2 linked regions of the Blastochloris viridis genome follow. The protein of the gene in region 1 interacts with the protein of each later gene in a pairwise test. Links are inferred from orthologs where the notes say so. Each region holds a gene or a part of one and is shown in the gene's direction. Other genes may lie near its edges.

Region 1 (7,712 bases):
GTCGGCCAACGAGATGAAATCCGGCACTTGGACGCCAAGTGTCGGATTTCATGTTCCGACTCGGCGGAAGGCGGGCCGATTTTCCTGATCTCCGCGGCTGCAGATGTCATGCGAAATCCGGCCGATCAGGCCGGGGTCTCGGTGTCCGGCCTTCGAAAAAAACCTTTCCGATCAAGGAATTTTTGCCAAGGTTGTTGCCAGGGTCACGGCGCGATCATCCGCGAGCGGTCGCAAAGGCGGACCGCTGGCCGGCTGGTAGCGGTTCGACGATCCGCCACGACTCCACAGAAATTGTGTCGTCAGGGTCACATTTTGGCCGTGGTCCGTCGCGTAATTCAGGCTTTAGGTCTGCATTGCAAGGCGGTCTTCATGCGCGCGCGATGGCGTGTCACGATCCTGTCCCTCCTCGGAGCCGCCACCGTGGTGGCCTCCGCCCCGGTGCTGGCCCAATCCGGTTTGGACCGGTCCGACCTGCGGCCGCCTGGCGAGGTGTCCTCGCCGCTGGCCCAGCTGTTCGGGTCCCCGCCGCAGGCCGAGCCGCGGGTCGATGGCGGTGAGCTGATCGTCCGGCTCAACCAGATCGAAGGCCAACTGCGCCAGCTCAACGGCCAGATCGAACAGCTCCAGTTCCGCAACCAGCAACTCGAACAGAACCTGCGCCGCATGCAGGAGGATTTCGAGTACCGCTTCCAGGAACTGGGCGGCCGCGGCGGTGCCGCAGCGCCGGCGCCGCAGCGCCCGCCACAGGCGGCGCCTGCGCCCGGTGCCGCGCCGCAGCGCCGCTCCGATGTGTTCGATCCCTCGGCCACGCCCGGCGCCCCCGGCGCCCCACGCGCGCTCGGCAGCAGTTCCGCGCCGGTTCCGCCCGGTGACGGCCCGGTCGGCGCCCCCGGTGGCCGCGACTTCGGCCAGCCGCTCGACATCACCGGGCTGGCGTCGCGGGCGGCATCCGATCCCACTTTGGCGCCGCCTCCGCCGCCGCCGGTGATTCCGCCGGCGTTGCCGGGGCGCGCCGGCACCGCCGATGGCGCCCGCGCGCCGGCGCCCGCCCAGCAGGCGGCGCTGCCGCCCGGCGGCGGCTCCGCGCAGGCCGATTACCAGCGCGCCTACAACGCCGTGCTGCAGCAGGACCATGAGACCGCCGAGACCGGGTTCCGCGGCTTCCTGCGCGCCTATCCGCGTGACAAGCTGGTGCCGAACGCCACCTACTGGCTGGGCGAGAGCCTGTACCAGCGCCAGCGCTATCGCGATGCCGCTGAGCAGTTTCTCAAGGTCTCGAGCGACTACCCCAAGGCCCAGGTGGCGCCGAACGCGCTGCTCCGGCTCGGCCAGTCGCTGGCCGCGCTCGGCGAGCGCGAGGCCGCCTGCGCCACGTTCGGCGAGGCCAGCCGCAAGCATCCCAACGCGCCCCAGAGCGTGAAGCAGGGGCTGGAGCAGGAGAAGAAGCGTGGCCGCTGCTGAGGCAGCGCCGCTCGATCCAGCCGAGGCTGCCCGCCTGCTTGAACCTCTCTCCGATCTCCCGCGCCTGGTCCTCGCCGTCTCCGGCGGCCCCGATTCCACCGCGCTGCTGGCCCTCGCCGCCGACCGGCGCCGCACCGCGCCGCACTTTCCCGAACTCCTCGCCGTCACCGTCGATCACGGCCTGCGCCGCGAAGCCGCCGCCGAGGCCGCGGCGGTGGCATGCCTTGCCGCCAGCCTCAAGGTGGGCCACCGCACCCTGGTCTGGCAGGGCGACAAGCCGGCGACCGGCCTGATGGCGGCGGCCCGCGCCGCCCGCTACGACCTCATCGCCGGTGCCGCAGCCGACTTCGGCGCCGAGGATGTCGCCACCGCCCACACCCTGGACGACCAGGCCGAGACCGTGCTGCTGCGGCTTGCGGCCGGCTCCGGGCTGGCCGGGCTGGCCGCCATGCGTCCGCTCGACCGGCGCGGCGCGATTCGGCTTCACCGACCGCTGTTGGCGGTGGCCAAGGCGCGGCTGATTGCCACGCTCGAAGCGCGCGGCCTCGCCTGGAGCGAGGATCCCAGCAACGCCGATTCGCGGTTCGCCCGGCCGCGGCTGCGGGCGGCGGCGGCGGCACTGGCCGGCGAGGGGCTGTCGGCGGAGCGGCTGGCGCGCCTTGCCGCGCGGGCGGCGCGGGCCGACGCGGCGCTCGAGGCGGCGACCGACACCGCAGCGGCAGCGGTGGGCCGCGGCGATGACGGCGGCAGGATTTTTCTTGATGCCGAAGGGTTTGCCGGCCTGCCGGCCGAGATTGGCCTCAGGCTGCTCGGCCGCGCGGTGGACCGCGTCGGACACGAGGGTCCGGTCGAACTCGCCAAGCTGGAGCAGCTTCACGCGGCGCTGCTGGCGGGGTGGGGCGGGGGTCCGTTCCGCCGCACCTTGGCCGGTGCCATGGTCACCGCCGCGGGTGGTGTCGTCATCGTCGAGCCGGCGCCGCCGCGGCGTAAATGATCCGGTAATGGACCTCGGCAGTACGTTGGAGAGCCAGGAGCCGCCAAAGCGACCCGTGTTTGCTGTTGCAAGCCGCTTCCCTTGTGGTGCCTCCCGGCGAACCCTAGATTAGGGTTCAACAGGCGGCGCCGGCCGGCGAGCGTCCTTAACGACCGCTCCGGACGAAGGTTTCGTTCCGGATTACGACGCGGGCGGCGTTTTGCCGTTCCGCAGGGGAACCAGATGAACGGAAACCTTCGAAATTTCGCGCTCTGGGTCATCATCGTCCTGCTGCTGCTGGCTCTGTTCACGCTGTTCCAGAATCCGGGTCAGCGCCAACAGGCCAACGAGATTCCGTTCTCGCAGCTTTTGGCCGAAATCGACCAGAGCCGCGTGCGAGACGTGGTGATCGAGGGGGCGAACGTCACCGGCCACTTCAACGACGGCCGCGCGTTCCAGACCTATGCGCCCTCCGACCCCAACCTCGTCCAGCGGCTGTACGGTAAGGGCGTGACCATCACCGCCCGCCCGCAGCAGGATACGCCCTGGTTCATGCAGCTGGTGTTCTCCTGGCTGCCGTTCGTCGCCTTGATCGCGGTGTGGATTTTCCTCAGCCGGCAGATGCAGGGTGGCGCCGGCAAGGCGATGGGCTTTGGCAAGTCGCGGGCCAAGCTGCTGACCGAGGCGCACGGCCGCGTCACCTTCGAGGACGTCGCCGGCGTTGACGAGGCCAAGCAGGATCTGCAGGAGATCGTCGAATTCCTGCGCGATCCGCAGAAGTTCCAGCGCCTCGGCGGCCGCATCCCGCGCGGCGTGCTGCTGGTCGGCCCTCCCGGCACCGGCAAGACGCTGATCGCCCGTGCGGTGGCCGGCGAAGCCAACGTGCCGTTCTTCACCATCTCCGGTTCGGACTTCGTCGAGATGTTCGTCGGCGTCGGCGCCTCCCGCGTCCGCGACATGTTCGAGCAGGCCAAGAAGAACGCGCCGTGCATCATCTTCATCGATGAGATCGACGCGGTCGGCCGTCATCGCGGCGCCGGTCTCGGCGGCGGCAACGACGAGCGCGAGCAGACCTTGAACCAGCTCCTGGTCGAGATGGATGGCTTCGAGGCCAATGAGGGCGTGATCCTGATCGCCGCCACCAACCGGCCGGACGTGCTCGACCCGGCGCTGCTGCGCCCGGGCCGGTTCGATCGGCAGGTGGTGGTGCCCAATCCGGACGTGATCGGCCGCGAGCAGATCCTCAAGGTTCACGTCCGCAAGGTGCCGCTGTCGCCGGACGTCAACCTCAAGACCATCGCCCGCGGCACTCCCGGCTTCTCCGGCGCCGACCTGATGAACCTCGTCAACGAGGCGGCACTGATGGCGGCCCGGCGCAACAAGCGCATGGTCACCCAGGCCGAGTTCGAGGACGCCAAGGACAAGGTCATGATGGGCGCCGAGCGCAAGTCGCTGGTGATGACCGAAGAGGAGAAGATGCTGACCGCCTATCACGAAGGCGGCCACGCGATCGTAGCCCTCAGCGTTCCCGCCACCGATCCGGTGCACAAGGCCACCATCATCCCGCGCGGCCGGGCGCTGGGCATGGTCATGCAGCTGCCCGAGCGCGACAAGATGTCGATGAGCTACGAGCAGATGACGTCGCGCCTCGCCATCATGATGGGTGGACGCGTCGCCGAGGAGCTGGTGTTCGGCAAGGAGAAGGTCACCTCCGGCGCCCAGTCCGACATCGAGCAGGCCACCCGTCTGGCCCGCCTGATGGTGACGCGCTGGGGCTTCTCCGATCAGCTCGGCACGGTGGCCTATGGCGAGAACCAGGACGAGGTGTTCCTCGGCATGTCGGTGTCGCGCCAGCAGAACATCTCCGAGGTCACCGCCCAGACCATCGATAAGGAGGTTCGCCGCCTGATCGAGGAGGGCCACCAGGAGGCGACCCGCATCCTGACCGAGAAGCGCGAGGGGCTTGAGGCGCTGGCCAGGGGTCTGCTCGAATACGAGACCCTGACCGGCGACGAGATCAAGAACCTGCTCGACGGCAACCCGCCGGTGCGCGAAATCGAGCCGGAGCCGGCACAGACCCGGTCCTCGGCCATCCCGCGCCGGCCGCGCCCGAAGGGCGAGGGCGGCCTGGAGCCCCAGCCGCAGGCCTGAGGCTCAGCGTCCAGCCCAATGACCTAAACGACAGGCCCCGGCTTCGCCGGGGTCTGTTGCGTTTGGGAGGATGGTTCTTCCCTTCGCCGCGCCTCTCGACCGGCGGTTTTCGGCGGGCGCCATCGCCGCAGCGGGCCAACGTGTCGCCGCCCCTGACGCTCGCCTCCGCAACTGCCGCGCCTTGACACTCCGCAGCGTGGGGGGTCATGTGCCGGCCGTGCCGCTGAACCCGAGGCCACCTCATGAGGCCGCGATGACCGAGCCCGCGATGACCGCAAAATCCCCGGTCGGGACCGCCCCGGTAGAGACCTTGCCGCCGCTGGAAATTCTGCTGTGTTCGCCGCGCGGCTTCTGCGCCGGCGTGACGCGGGCGATCGACGTGGTCGAAACGGCGCTCAGGCGCTTCGGGCCGCCGGTCTATGTCCGCCACGAGATCGTCCACAACCGCTTCGTGGTGGAAAGCCTCAAGGCCAAGGGCGCGGTGTTCGTCAAGGATCTCCACGAGGTTCCGGACACCGGCGCGCCGGTGATCTTCTCCGCCCACGGCGTGCCAAAGACCGTGGGCGAAGCTGCCGGCGGCCGCCACCTGCTCACGCTCGACGCCACCTGTCCGCTGGTGACCAAGGTCCACCGCGAGGCCGAGATCCATTTCAAGCGCGGTCGCCACGTCGTGCTGGTCGGCCACGCCGGCCACCCCGAGGTGATCGGCACCATGGGCCAATTGCCCGATGGCGCCGTCACCCTGGTCGAGACGGTGGAGGACATCGAGGCGTTCGAGCCGCCGGCCGGTAAGGACCTCGCTTTTGTCACCCAGACCACATTGTCGGTCGACGACACCCGCGACGCCATCGCCGCGCTGAAGCGGCGCTTTCCGGCGGTTGCCGGCCCGCACATCGAGGACATCTGCTACGCCACCACCAACCGCCAGGAGGCGGTGAAGCAGGTGGCGCCGATGGTCGACGCTTTGGTGGTGGTCGGCGCGCCCAACTCCTCGAATTCACAGCGCCTGCGCGAAGCCGCCGAGCGCGCCGGCTGCAAGGTCGCCGTCCTGGTGCAGCGCGCCGACGAGATCGACTGGAGTCGCTTCGAGGGTATCGCCCGGCTCGGGCTTACCGCCGGCGCCTCGGCGCCGGAAGTGCTGGTGGAAGAGATCCTGGCCGCGTTCGCCGAGCGCTACGCCATCACCGTCAGCACCGTGACCACGGTCAAGGAAGACATGTTCTTCCCGCTACCGCGCGAACTGCGGCCGGACGCCGCCTGACACCGCCTCCGGCCGATCTGCACCGACGCCAGCGAAGGCCCACCGCGCCCGCGGTGTCGCTGGCGCGAGCTGAGGTGTGTTCGGGCAGGTTTTTTTCGCAAAACCGCTTTCCAGTTTTGCACATCATGCTCTAAGGGATGGCGTCCGGCACCCGGCCTCCAGGTGCCGCGGACACTTCATTCATGGACTCAATCAATTAGGGTCTGATCCGAAATCCGGCCGATCAGGCCGGAGCTCAAAGGCCGGTCGCCGAAAAGTCCCTTTCCGATCAAGGATTTTTCGGCGAGGTTGGTTCGGGATCACGACGCGATCCGTCGCGGTCGGGCCATGATGGGACTTAAGCGAGCGCGAGCGGACGATGGCTGTCTATACCGACGTCGGAACCGACGAGCTTTCGGCGTTCCTCGACCTCTACGACCTGGGCCAGTTGTTGTCCTGCAAGGGCATCGCCGAGGGCGTGGAGAACACCAACTACCTGATCCACACCACCGCCGGCTATTTCATCCTGACGCTGTACGAGAAGCGGGTCGACCCGGACGATCTGCCGTTCTTCATCGCCTTGATGGAGCACCTGGCCGACCGCGGCCTGACGTGCCCGCTGCCGGTGAAGACCAAGGGCGGCACCGCGCTCGGCACCCTGGCCGGCCGCCCCGCCGCCATCGTCACTTTTCTTGACGGCATGTCGGTGCGCCGGCCCAGCGCCGAGCATTGCGGCGAGGTCGGCGCGGCGCTGGCCCGGCTCCACCTCGCCGGCGCCGATTTCGCGATGACGCGCGCCAACGCGCTGTCGGTGGCGGGCTGGCGTCCGCTGGCCAAGCGCGCCGGCTACCGCACCGACACCGTGGCGCCGGGGCTGGGCGCGCTGATCGCCGAGGAACTGGCGGTCGCCGAAACCAGCTGGCCGAGCGGCCTGCCGGCCGGCGTCATCCACGCCGACCTCTTCCCCGACAATGTGTTCTTCCTCGGCAACCGATTGTCCGGCCTGATCGACTTCTATTTCGCCTGCACCGACACCCTGGCCTACGACATTGCGGTGGGCCTCAACGCCTGGTGCTTCGAGCCCGACGCCTCGTTCAACGTCACCAAGGGCCGCGCCTTGCTGCAACGCTACGAGGCGGTGCGGCCGCTGTCGGCGGCGGAACGCGACGCGCTGCCGCTGCTCTGCCGCGGCGCGGCGCTGCGCTTTCTGCTGACCCGCCTGGTCGACTGGCTGAACGTGCCGGCCGGCGCGCTGGTCAGGCCCAAGGATCCCATCGAGTACCTGAAGAAGCTGCGCTTCCACCGCTACGCCTCCTCGGCCCGCGACTATGGGCTGGCGGCATGACCGCGGCAGAGGAGGCTGCGGCCAAGGCGGCGAAACGGGTGACGGTATGGACCGACGGCGCCTGCTCGGGCAACCCCGGGCCGGGCGGCTGGGGTGCGATCCTCAGCTGCGACGGTGCCGAGAAGGAGCTCAGCGGCGGTGAGGCGCAGACGACCAACAACCGCATGGAGCTGCTGGCGGCGATCTCGGCGCTGGAAGCCTTGACGCGGCCGTGCGTGGTCGACCTCCACACCGACAGCCAGTATCTGCGCCAGGGCATCACCGCGTGGATCGGCGGCTGGAAGCGCAAGGGCTGGCGCACCGCGTCGGGCTCGCCGGTCAAGAACATCGACCTGTGGCAGCGGCTCGACGCTGCGCGCAATGCCCATACCGTCGAGTGGCACTGGGTGCGCGGTCACGCCGGCCACGAGCACAACGAGCGCGCCGATGCGCTGGCCCGCGCCGGCATGACGCCGTTCCTGAAGGGCCGGCGAGGTTAAGCCGGCCTCATCGCCGGGTCGCGGCCAGAGCATCCGCCGAGTCGATGGCACCGGGCGGTCGCC
Region 2 (7,753 bases), 210 kb from region 1 along the record:
CTGGTCGCCGCCGTCATGCCGCAGGTCGAACGTGGTGCCGGTGTCTTGATCGCCGGGTTCGGCGTGCTGCTGCTGCTCGACATCAACCCTTTCAAGCGCCTCGGCTTTCTCTCTGGGCTTAATTTTGTTGCCGGCGATCGCCTTGGGTCCGGGCTGCTGCTCGGCATGACGCTGGGCGTGGTCTGGATTCCCTGCGTCGGCCCGATGCTGTCCGGCATCCTGGCCCAGGTCGCCAGCCGCGCCGACATGAGCCACGGCATTGCCCTGCTGACGGTTTACGCTGCCGGTTTCGCGGTGCCGATGCTCGCAGTCGGCTATCTGTCGCAGGGAGCCCGCCAGCGCCTGCGCGCGCTGCAGAAGCACCCCTCGGTGGTGCGCGTCGTCAGCGGCGCTGTGTTGATCGTGTTCGGCATCATCATTGCCAGCTCCGGCATGCTGGCGTTTTCGTTCTGACAGTCAGAGCATTTTCCGCACAAGTGGGATCCGGTTGTGCGAAAGAAAATGCGAGATCACAAAGATCGTCCGACTTGGTGCAGTCAGGTCGGATGCGCTAGCGCGCGTCCGGCAGGCCGAGCCCGCGCAGATAGACCAGCATGCCAGCCTCCAGCAGGTCTTCCGGCGGCATCGGCAGCTTGCGGCGGGCACGGTCGCCGCGGCCGAACAACGAGGCGATGCCGTGCGACAGTGACCAGATGTGCAACGCTACCATCGCCGCCGGCGGCCGGTTGGCCGGTGGCACGGTAGCGGCCAGCGCCTCGGCCGCGGTGCGGACCACGGCGAACGCCTGATCGCCCGCCTCGCGCAGCGTCGGCGGATCGTCCGGCGGCACCCCGGCCTCGAACATAGCCGAATAGGCGGCCGGCTCGGCGCGGGCGAACGCCAGATAGGCCTTGCCGAGCCGCTCGAACGCCAGGAACGGGCTGGGCCGCCCGCCGTCCCACGCCGCCTCCAGCTGGGTTGCCAGGCCCTCGAAGCCGCGGCGCGCCACCTCGGCCATCAACTCGTCGCGGTCGCGGAAATGGCGGTACGGCGCCGCCGGGCTGACCCCGGCCCAGCGTGCCGCTTCAGCGATGGTGAAGCCGGCCGGCCCCTTCTCGGCGATCAGTTCGAGGGCGGCGCGAATCAGCGTCTCCCGGAGATTGCCGTGATGATAGCCGCGCGACCCCGAACGACCGTTGTCCTTGGACCAGTTCATGTGATGGTGTCTTACATGACGGCGGCGGCAGCGTCGACATTCGCGTGGCTTGGGCGTGACCCCGGCCGTGCCGCGGCGGGCTTGCGCCGGCCGGGGTGGCGGGCCGGCAATCGCCCCGGCCCATCTGGCTGCGGATCGCCGGCGCGCCGCCCGGTGCCCCGATGATCGGCGCCGGATCACTCCGGCCCGATCATCTTCTCCGGGCGCACGACGGCGTCGAACTCGGCGTCGGTGACGTAGCCGCCGCCGACCGCCTCCTGGCGAAGCGTGGTGCCGTTCTTGTGCGCGGTCTTGGCGATCTTGGCGGCGGCATCATAGCCGATCTTGGGGGCGAGCGCGGTGACCAGCATCAGCGAGCGGTCGAGCGCCGCCTTGATGTTGTCCTCGCGGGCCTCGATGCCCACCACGCAATTGTCGGCGAAGCTGACCGCGGCGTCGGCCATCAGCCGGATCGACTGAAGCAGATTATAGGCCATCACCGGGTTGTAGACGTTGAGTTCGAAGTGACCCTGGCTGCCGGCGAAGGTGATCGATGTCTGGTTTCCGAAGATGTGCACGCACACCATCGTCATCGCCTCGCACTGGGTCGGGTTGACCTTGCCGGGCATGATCGATGAGCCGGGTTCGTTTTCCGGCAGCGACAGCTCGCCCAGCCCCGAGCGCGGGCCGGACCCCAGCAGGCGGATGTCGTTGGCGATCTTGAACAGCGAGGCCGCCACGGTGTTGATGGCGCCATGGGTGAACACCATGGCGTCGTGGGCGGCGAGCGCCTCGAACTTGTTGGGCGCGGAGGTGAACGGCAGCCCGGTGATGGCGGCAATGCGCTCGGCCACCTTCTCGGCAAAGCCTTTCGGCGCGTTGAGCCCGGTGCCGACCGCGGTGCCGCCCTGGGCGAGCTGCATCAAGCCCGGCAGCGTCAGCTCGATGCGGGCGATGCCGTTCTCGACCTGCTTGGCATAGCCGGAGAACTCCTGGCCGAGGGTGAGGGGCGTGGCATCCTGGGTGTGGGTGCGGCCGATCTTGATGATGTGGGCGAACGCCTTGGCCTTGGCGTCGAGGGCGGCCTGAAGGTGGCGCAGCGCCGGCAACAGCTCGTGCACCACCTGCTCGGCGCTGGCGACGTGCATGGCCGTCGGGTAGGTGTCGTTCGACGACTGGCTCATGTTGACGTGGTCGTTGGGGTGGACCGGCTTCTTCGAGCCCTGCACCCCGCCCAGCATCTCGATGGCGCGGTTCGAGATCACCTCGTTGGCATTCATGTTGGACTGGGTGCCGGAGCCGGTCTGCCACACCACCAGCGGAAAATGGTCGTTGAGCTTGCCGTCGACCACCTCCTGCGCGGCGTTGACGATGGCATCGGCCAGCGTGGCATCGAGCCTGCCGAGGTCGCGGTTGGTCTCGGCGCTCGCGCGCTTGACGATGCCGAGCGCACGCACCACCGGCAGCGGCTGCCGCTCCCAGCCGATCTTGAAATTGCCGAGCGAGCGCTGGGTCTGGGCGCCCCAGTAGCGATCCGCCGGCACCTCGATCGGGCCGAAGGTGTCGGTTTCGGTGCGGGTTTGAGGACGCGTCGTCATGGCAATTAGGTCCGCTGGTGTGAAGATCGCGCGCTCATACCACGTCGGCGCGATATTGGGACCCAAATCACGGCGGCCGGAATCCGTGGCCCGACGGCTGGGAATTGCATCCGATCAACTGTGCGTTATTTGACAATGCGAAACCGGCATTTGGTCGCTATCGAACGCGTACGGGTAATTGGCTAAGGGCGCCGTTCGCGCGCGGCCGAATCGAATATGCGAGCAATGTCTATTGCTTAACGCTGCCCGATCTATTTGTAGGAAAATGATTTCCGGAACTTTCCTATCGACCGGAATTGGTATAAATTCTCACATCAACGGATGTGCCCAGCTTCGGCTTGCCCTGGTATGGCTGCGGGCCCATCCAGCTTGGCATTGGGGCCTCGGATTCGTCATCCATGGTTGAGGTGATCAATTTGCGGCGGGCGCGCAAGAAAAAGGCGCGCATCGAGGCCGATGCCATTGCGTCAAGCAACAGGCTGCGCCACGGCCGCACCAAGGCCGAGCGCGCGATTGAGGAGACCCGGCGTGAAAGAGCTGTCCGTGACCTCGACGCCCATAAACGTGAAGGCTGCGATGCCGATGACCACGAAAAGGGCGAATGAGATGAAGAGCCCGGTGGTGAAGCGATCGATCGTGATCGCAGGCCACAAGACCAGCGTCAGCCTCGAGGATGCGTTCTGGGATGCGCTGAAGGAGATCGCCTTGCTGCGCAGGACCACGCTGTCGGACCTCGTCGCCTCGATCGACGGCGGCCGCAACCACGGCAACCTGTCCTCCGCCATCCGGCTGTTCGTGCTCGACCACTACCGCAGCCGCCCGCGCTGATCGTCGCATTTTCGGTCCGAGAACGCCCTGGTGTGGCCGTTCGGGCCCGCGATCCGTTGAAAGGGCTTGCTGCGTTCCTATATCCCGGCCAAGACCGCGTCGCGCATGCGCCGACGGCAAGGATGAAACCCGGCCGCACGGCCGGTGTTTCGTATCCGTTCGCTGAAAAGCCTGCTGTCCATCGGGTTTTTCGACGGAATTGGGCGCCGGGGTCGCGAGCCGACTTCCGGCGTCGGCATGACAGGAAGGAACGATCGATGCCCTGGAGCAACCAGAGCGGCGGCGGCGGACCGTGGGGACAGGGGCCGCGCGGCCCCTGGGGCAGCGGCCCCCAGCCCAGCGGACCCAGCTCGCCGGACCTTGAGGACCTGATACGGCGGGGGCAGGATCGTCTGCGAACCGTGCTGCCCAACGGCTCGTTCGGCGGCCGGGGCATCGCCATCGGCGCCGTCGTCCTGGTCGGCCTTTGGATGCTGTCGGGCTTCTACCGGGTCGAACCCGACGAACAGGGCGTGGTGCTGCGGTTCGGCAAATACGTCCAGACCACCCAGCCGGGCTTGAACTACCACCTGCCCTGGCCGATCGAGACCGCGCTGACCCCGAAGGTGACCACCGTCAACCGCATCGACGTCGGCATGCGCCAGTTCGACGACTCCCGGCGCAATACCGTGGTGCGCGACGTTCCCGAAGAAAGCCTGATGCTGACCGGCGACGAGAATATCGTCGACATCGACTTCACGGTGTTCTGGCAGATCGCCAAGGCCGGAGACTTCCTGTTCAACATCCAGAACCAGGAAGGCACCATCAAGGCGGTGGCCGAGAGCGCGATGCGCGAGGTGGTCGGCCGTCGCGACATTCAGCCGATCCTGACCGGCGCCCGCCAGGCGATCGAAGCCGGCGTCCAGGAGTTGATGCAGAAAACCCTCGACGAGTACGGCGCCGGCGTGCTGATCCGCCAGGTTCAGATGCAGAAGGTCGACCCGCCCAGCCAGGTAATCGACGCCTTCCGCGACGTGCAGGCGGCGCGTGCCGACGCCGAGCGCGCCCAGAACGAAGCCCAGAGCTACGCCAACCGCGTGGTGCCCGAGGCGCGCGGCGACGCCGCCCGCGTCACCCAGTCGGCCGAAGCGTACCGCGAGCGGACCGTCACCGAGGCCCGCGGTGCCGCCAGCCGCTTCACCCAGATCTATGAGGAATACAAGAAGGCGCCGGAGGTGACGCGCGAGCGCCTCTATCTGGAAACGATGGAGCGCGTGTTCGGCAATATGGACAAGGTGATCATCGACCAGAAGCAGGGCCAGGGCGTGGTGCCCTACCTCCCGCTCGACAGCCTGCAGCGGCGCACCAATCAAACCCAGGGGGGAACGCGATGAAGGGCGGAGTCTTCGCTGGAATTGCGTTCGTCATCCTGGCAGCGCTGGTGATCGTCGGCTATTCGGCCACCTTCGTCGTGCATCAGACCCAGTTGGCGCTGGTGCTGCGCCTTGGCGAGCCGGTGCGGATAATCCGCGACCCCGGCCTCGCCTTCAAGCTGCCGTTCGTCGATACCGTCATTTTCTTCGACAACCGCGTGCTCGACCTCGACGCGCCGCCTCAGGAGGTGATCGCCGCCGACCAGAAGCGCATTGTGGTGGATGCGTTTGCGCGCTACCGCGTCAACGATCCGCTGCGCTTCTTCCAGACCGTCGGCACCATCCAGGGCGCCAACACCCGGCTGGCGGTGATCCTCAACTCGGCGACCCGCCGTGTGCTCGGCGAGACGACCTTCACCCAGCTCGTGCGCGACGAGCGCGCGCAGCTGATGTCGCGTATCCGCCAGCAGGTGCTGCCCGAGGCCCGCAATCTCGGCGTCGAGGTGGTGGATGTCCGCATCCGCCGCGCCGACTTGCCGGAGGCCAACAGCCAGGCGGTGTTCGAGCGGATGAAGACCGAGCGTCAGCGTGAGGCGGCCGAGATCCGCGCCCAGGGCCGCGAGCAGGCCCAGCGCATCACCGCGCGCGCCGATCGCGACGTCACCGTGCTGCTCGGCGATGCCAATGCCCGTGGCGAGCAGGTGCGCGGTGAGGGCGACGCCGAACGCAACCGCGTGTTCGCAGACGCGTTCGGCCGCGACCCCGACTTCTTCGCGTTCTACCGCTCGATGCAGGCCTACGAAGCCGGCCTCAAGGCCAGCGACACTCGCCTGATCATCTCGCCCGATTCGGCGTTCTTCCGGTTCTTCAACGATCCGGTGGATCGGAAGCCGGCCGCGCCGGCAAAGCCGTGACGGCAAGACCTTCGGAACCAACGACTCTGGCCCTAAGGTCTTGATCGACATGGGAGACTTTGTTGTCGCACTCGGCTTGATGCTGGCGATCGAGGGCCTGCTGTATGCCGCAGCCCCCGACGCCATGCGGCGGGCGGTTGCGCGTATTCTCGACACCCCCGACGTCGCGTTGCGGATCGGCGGGCTGACGATGGCGGTCTTCGGCGTCGCGCTGGTGTGGATGATACGCGGTTGAGGCGGGCCCGGCGACGTCGGCCGGGCCTCGCAATCCTTGGCTTCGCGATGGGCGGGTCGGACCTGAGGTCCGGCCCGCCCAATGCCATCGGCGCCCGATGCCGGCCGGATTTTCAACGCACGGAGCCCCGGCGCTGTGCGAAAACCCTCCCGAGGTCGAAGCCCGGCCGATCGCCCGGTGCAACGGGCGCGGTTGCCGAAGGTCCCTCGGCAGGGGTTGAATTCGGCGCCCGTCCGCGCCAGCGTCTATCCTGTTCGAAACAAGGAGTTCTGAGCGCCATGCCCTCAACCGCCCGCGCCTCGCGCCTGCTGCGCGCCGGGTTCGCAGCCATGCTCGCGGTGGCCGTCCTGCTGCCGCCCCTCGGCGCGTCTGCCCAGCAGCCAGCGAGCCGCGAGCTTCCCGACGTGGCCGACGTCGTCGACAAGGTGATCGACGCGGTGGTCTACATCTCGACCACCGCCCGCGTCGAAGCCAAGGGCCAGATGCCCCAGCTGCCGCCGGGCTCTCCGTTCGAGGAGTTTTTCGAGGAGTTCTTCAAGAAGCACGGCGGCGAGGGCAACAACCCGCTCGATCCCCACCGCCAGCGCCGGCAGACCTCGCTCGGCTCCGGCTTCGTGATCGATCCGTCCGGCATCATCGTCACCAACAACCACGTGGTCGAAGAGGCCGACGAGATTTTCGTCACCTTCAACGACACCACCCGCCTCAAGGCCGAGGTGATCGGGCGCGATTCCAAGATCGACATCGCGGTGCTGAAGGTGAAGGCCGACAAGCCGCTGAAGGCGGTGAAGCTCGGCGATTCCGACAAGCTCCGGCTCGGCGAATGGGTGATCGCCATCGGCAACCCGTTCGGGCTCGGCGGCACCGTCACCCTCGGCATCGTGTCGGCGCGCAACCGCGACATCAGCGCGGGACCCTACGACAACTTCATCCAGACCGACGCCGCCATCAACCGCGGCAATTCCGGTGGCCCACTGTTCTCGCTCAAGGGCGAGGTGGTCGGCATCAATACCGCCATCATCTCGCCGTCGGGCGGCTCGATCGGCATCGGCTTCTCGGTGCCGTCGGCAACCGCGAGCCCCGTGGTCGAACAGTTGCGCAATTTCGGCGAGACCCGCCGCGGCTGGATCGGGGTGCGCATCCAGCAGGTCACCGACGAGATCGCCGAGGGGCTCGCCATGGGCAAGGCGAACGGCGCTCTGATCGCCGGCGTCACCGACAACGGGCCGGCGGCCAAGGCCGGGCTCAAGGCCGGCGACGTCATCGTGCGGTTCGACGGCCGCGACGTGAAGGAGATGCGGGACCTGCCGCGGGTGGTGGCGGCAACGCCGATCGGCAAGTCGGTCGAGATCGCGTTCCTGCGGGGCGGCAAGGAGCAGTCCGCGAAGGTCATGGTGGACCGGCTCGAAGAGGCCGAAAAGCAGGCCGCGCTCGACAAGCCCGCGCCGCAACAGGCGCCCGCGGCGGAGCAGCCCGGCAAGGTGCTCGGCCTGGAGTTGTCGACGCTGACGGACGAACTGCGCAAGCGCTTCAAGATCAAGGACACCGTCAAAGGCGTGGCGGTCACCGGGGTCGATCGCGATTCCCCGGCCTCGGAGAAGGGCCTGCAGCCCGGTCAGGTGATCGTCGAGGTGGCACAGGAGCAGGTGGCC

Evidence for each region.
Region 2: the proteins of ftsH (region 1) and hflK interact in binary tests that used the Escherichia coli proteins (3 or more experiments, as listed by UniProt). The link is inferred for Blastochloris viridis from one-to-one orthologs.

The regions. Positions count from the first base shown.
Region 1 is NZ_CP012946.1:3,049,942-3,057,653, reverse strand. Bases 2,202-5,131 are described here. They hold ftsH (ATP-dependent zinc metalloprotease FtsH), read left to right. Parts: upstream 2,202-2,677; coding sequence 2,678-4,585; downstream 4,586-5,131. Other genes in these bases: ispH (4-hydroxy-3-methylbut-2-enyl diphosphate reductase), read left to right, coding at 4,839-5,131; tilS (tRNA lysidine(34) synthetase TilS), read left to right, coding at 2,202-2,455. Also shown: tol-pal system protein YbgF, read left to right, coding at 370-1,461; more of tilS, read left to right, coding at 1,448-2,201; more of ispH, read left to right, coding at 5,132-5,846; thrB (homoserine kinase), read left to right, coding at 6,205-7,170; rnhA (ribonuclease HI), read left to right, coding at 7,167-7,649. UniProt on the Escherichia coli protein: Acts as a processive, ATP-dependent zinc metallopeptidase for both cytoplasmic and membrane proteins. Plays a role in the quality control of integral membrane proteins.
Region 2 is NZ_CP012946.1:3,257,819-3,265,571, forward strand. The notes cover bases 2,945-5,915. They hold hflK (FtsH protease activity modulator HflK), read left to right. Parts: upstream 2,945-3,857; coding sequence 3,858-4,973; downstream 4,974-5,915. Other genes in these bases: BVIR_RS14170 (DUF4169 family protein), read left to right, coding at 3,171-3,377; BVIR_RS14175 (ribbon-helix-helix domain-containing protein), read left to right, coding at 3,379-3,600; hflC (protease modulator HflC), read left to right, coding at 4,970-5,866. Also shown: BVIR_RS14155 (cytochrome c biogenesis CcdA family protein), read left to right, coding at 1-453; BVIR_RS14160 (TetR/AcrR family transcriptional regulator), read right to left, coding at 551-1,195; fumC (class II fumarate hydratase), read right to left, coding at 1,372-2,772; BVIR_RS14190 (DUF2065 domain-containing protein), read left to right, coding at 5,916-6,101; BVIR_RS14195 (DegQ family serine endoprotease), read left to right, coding at 6,380-7,753.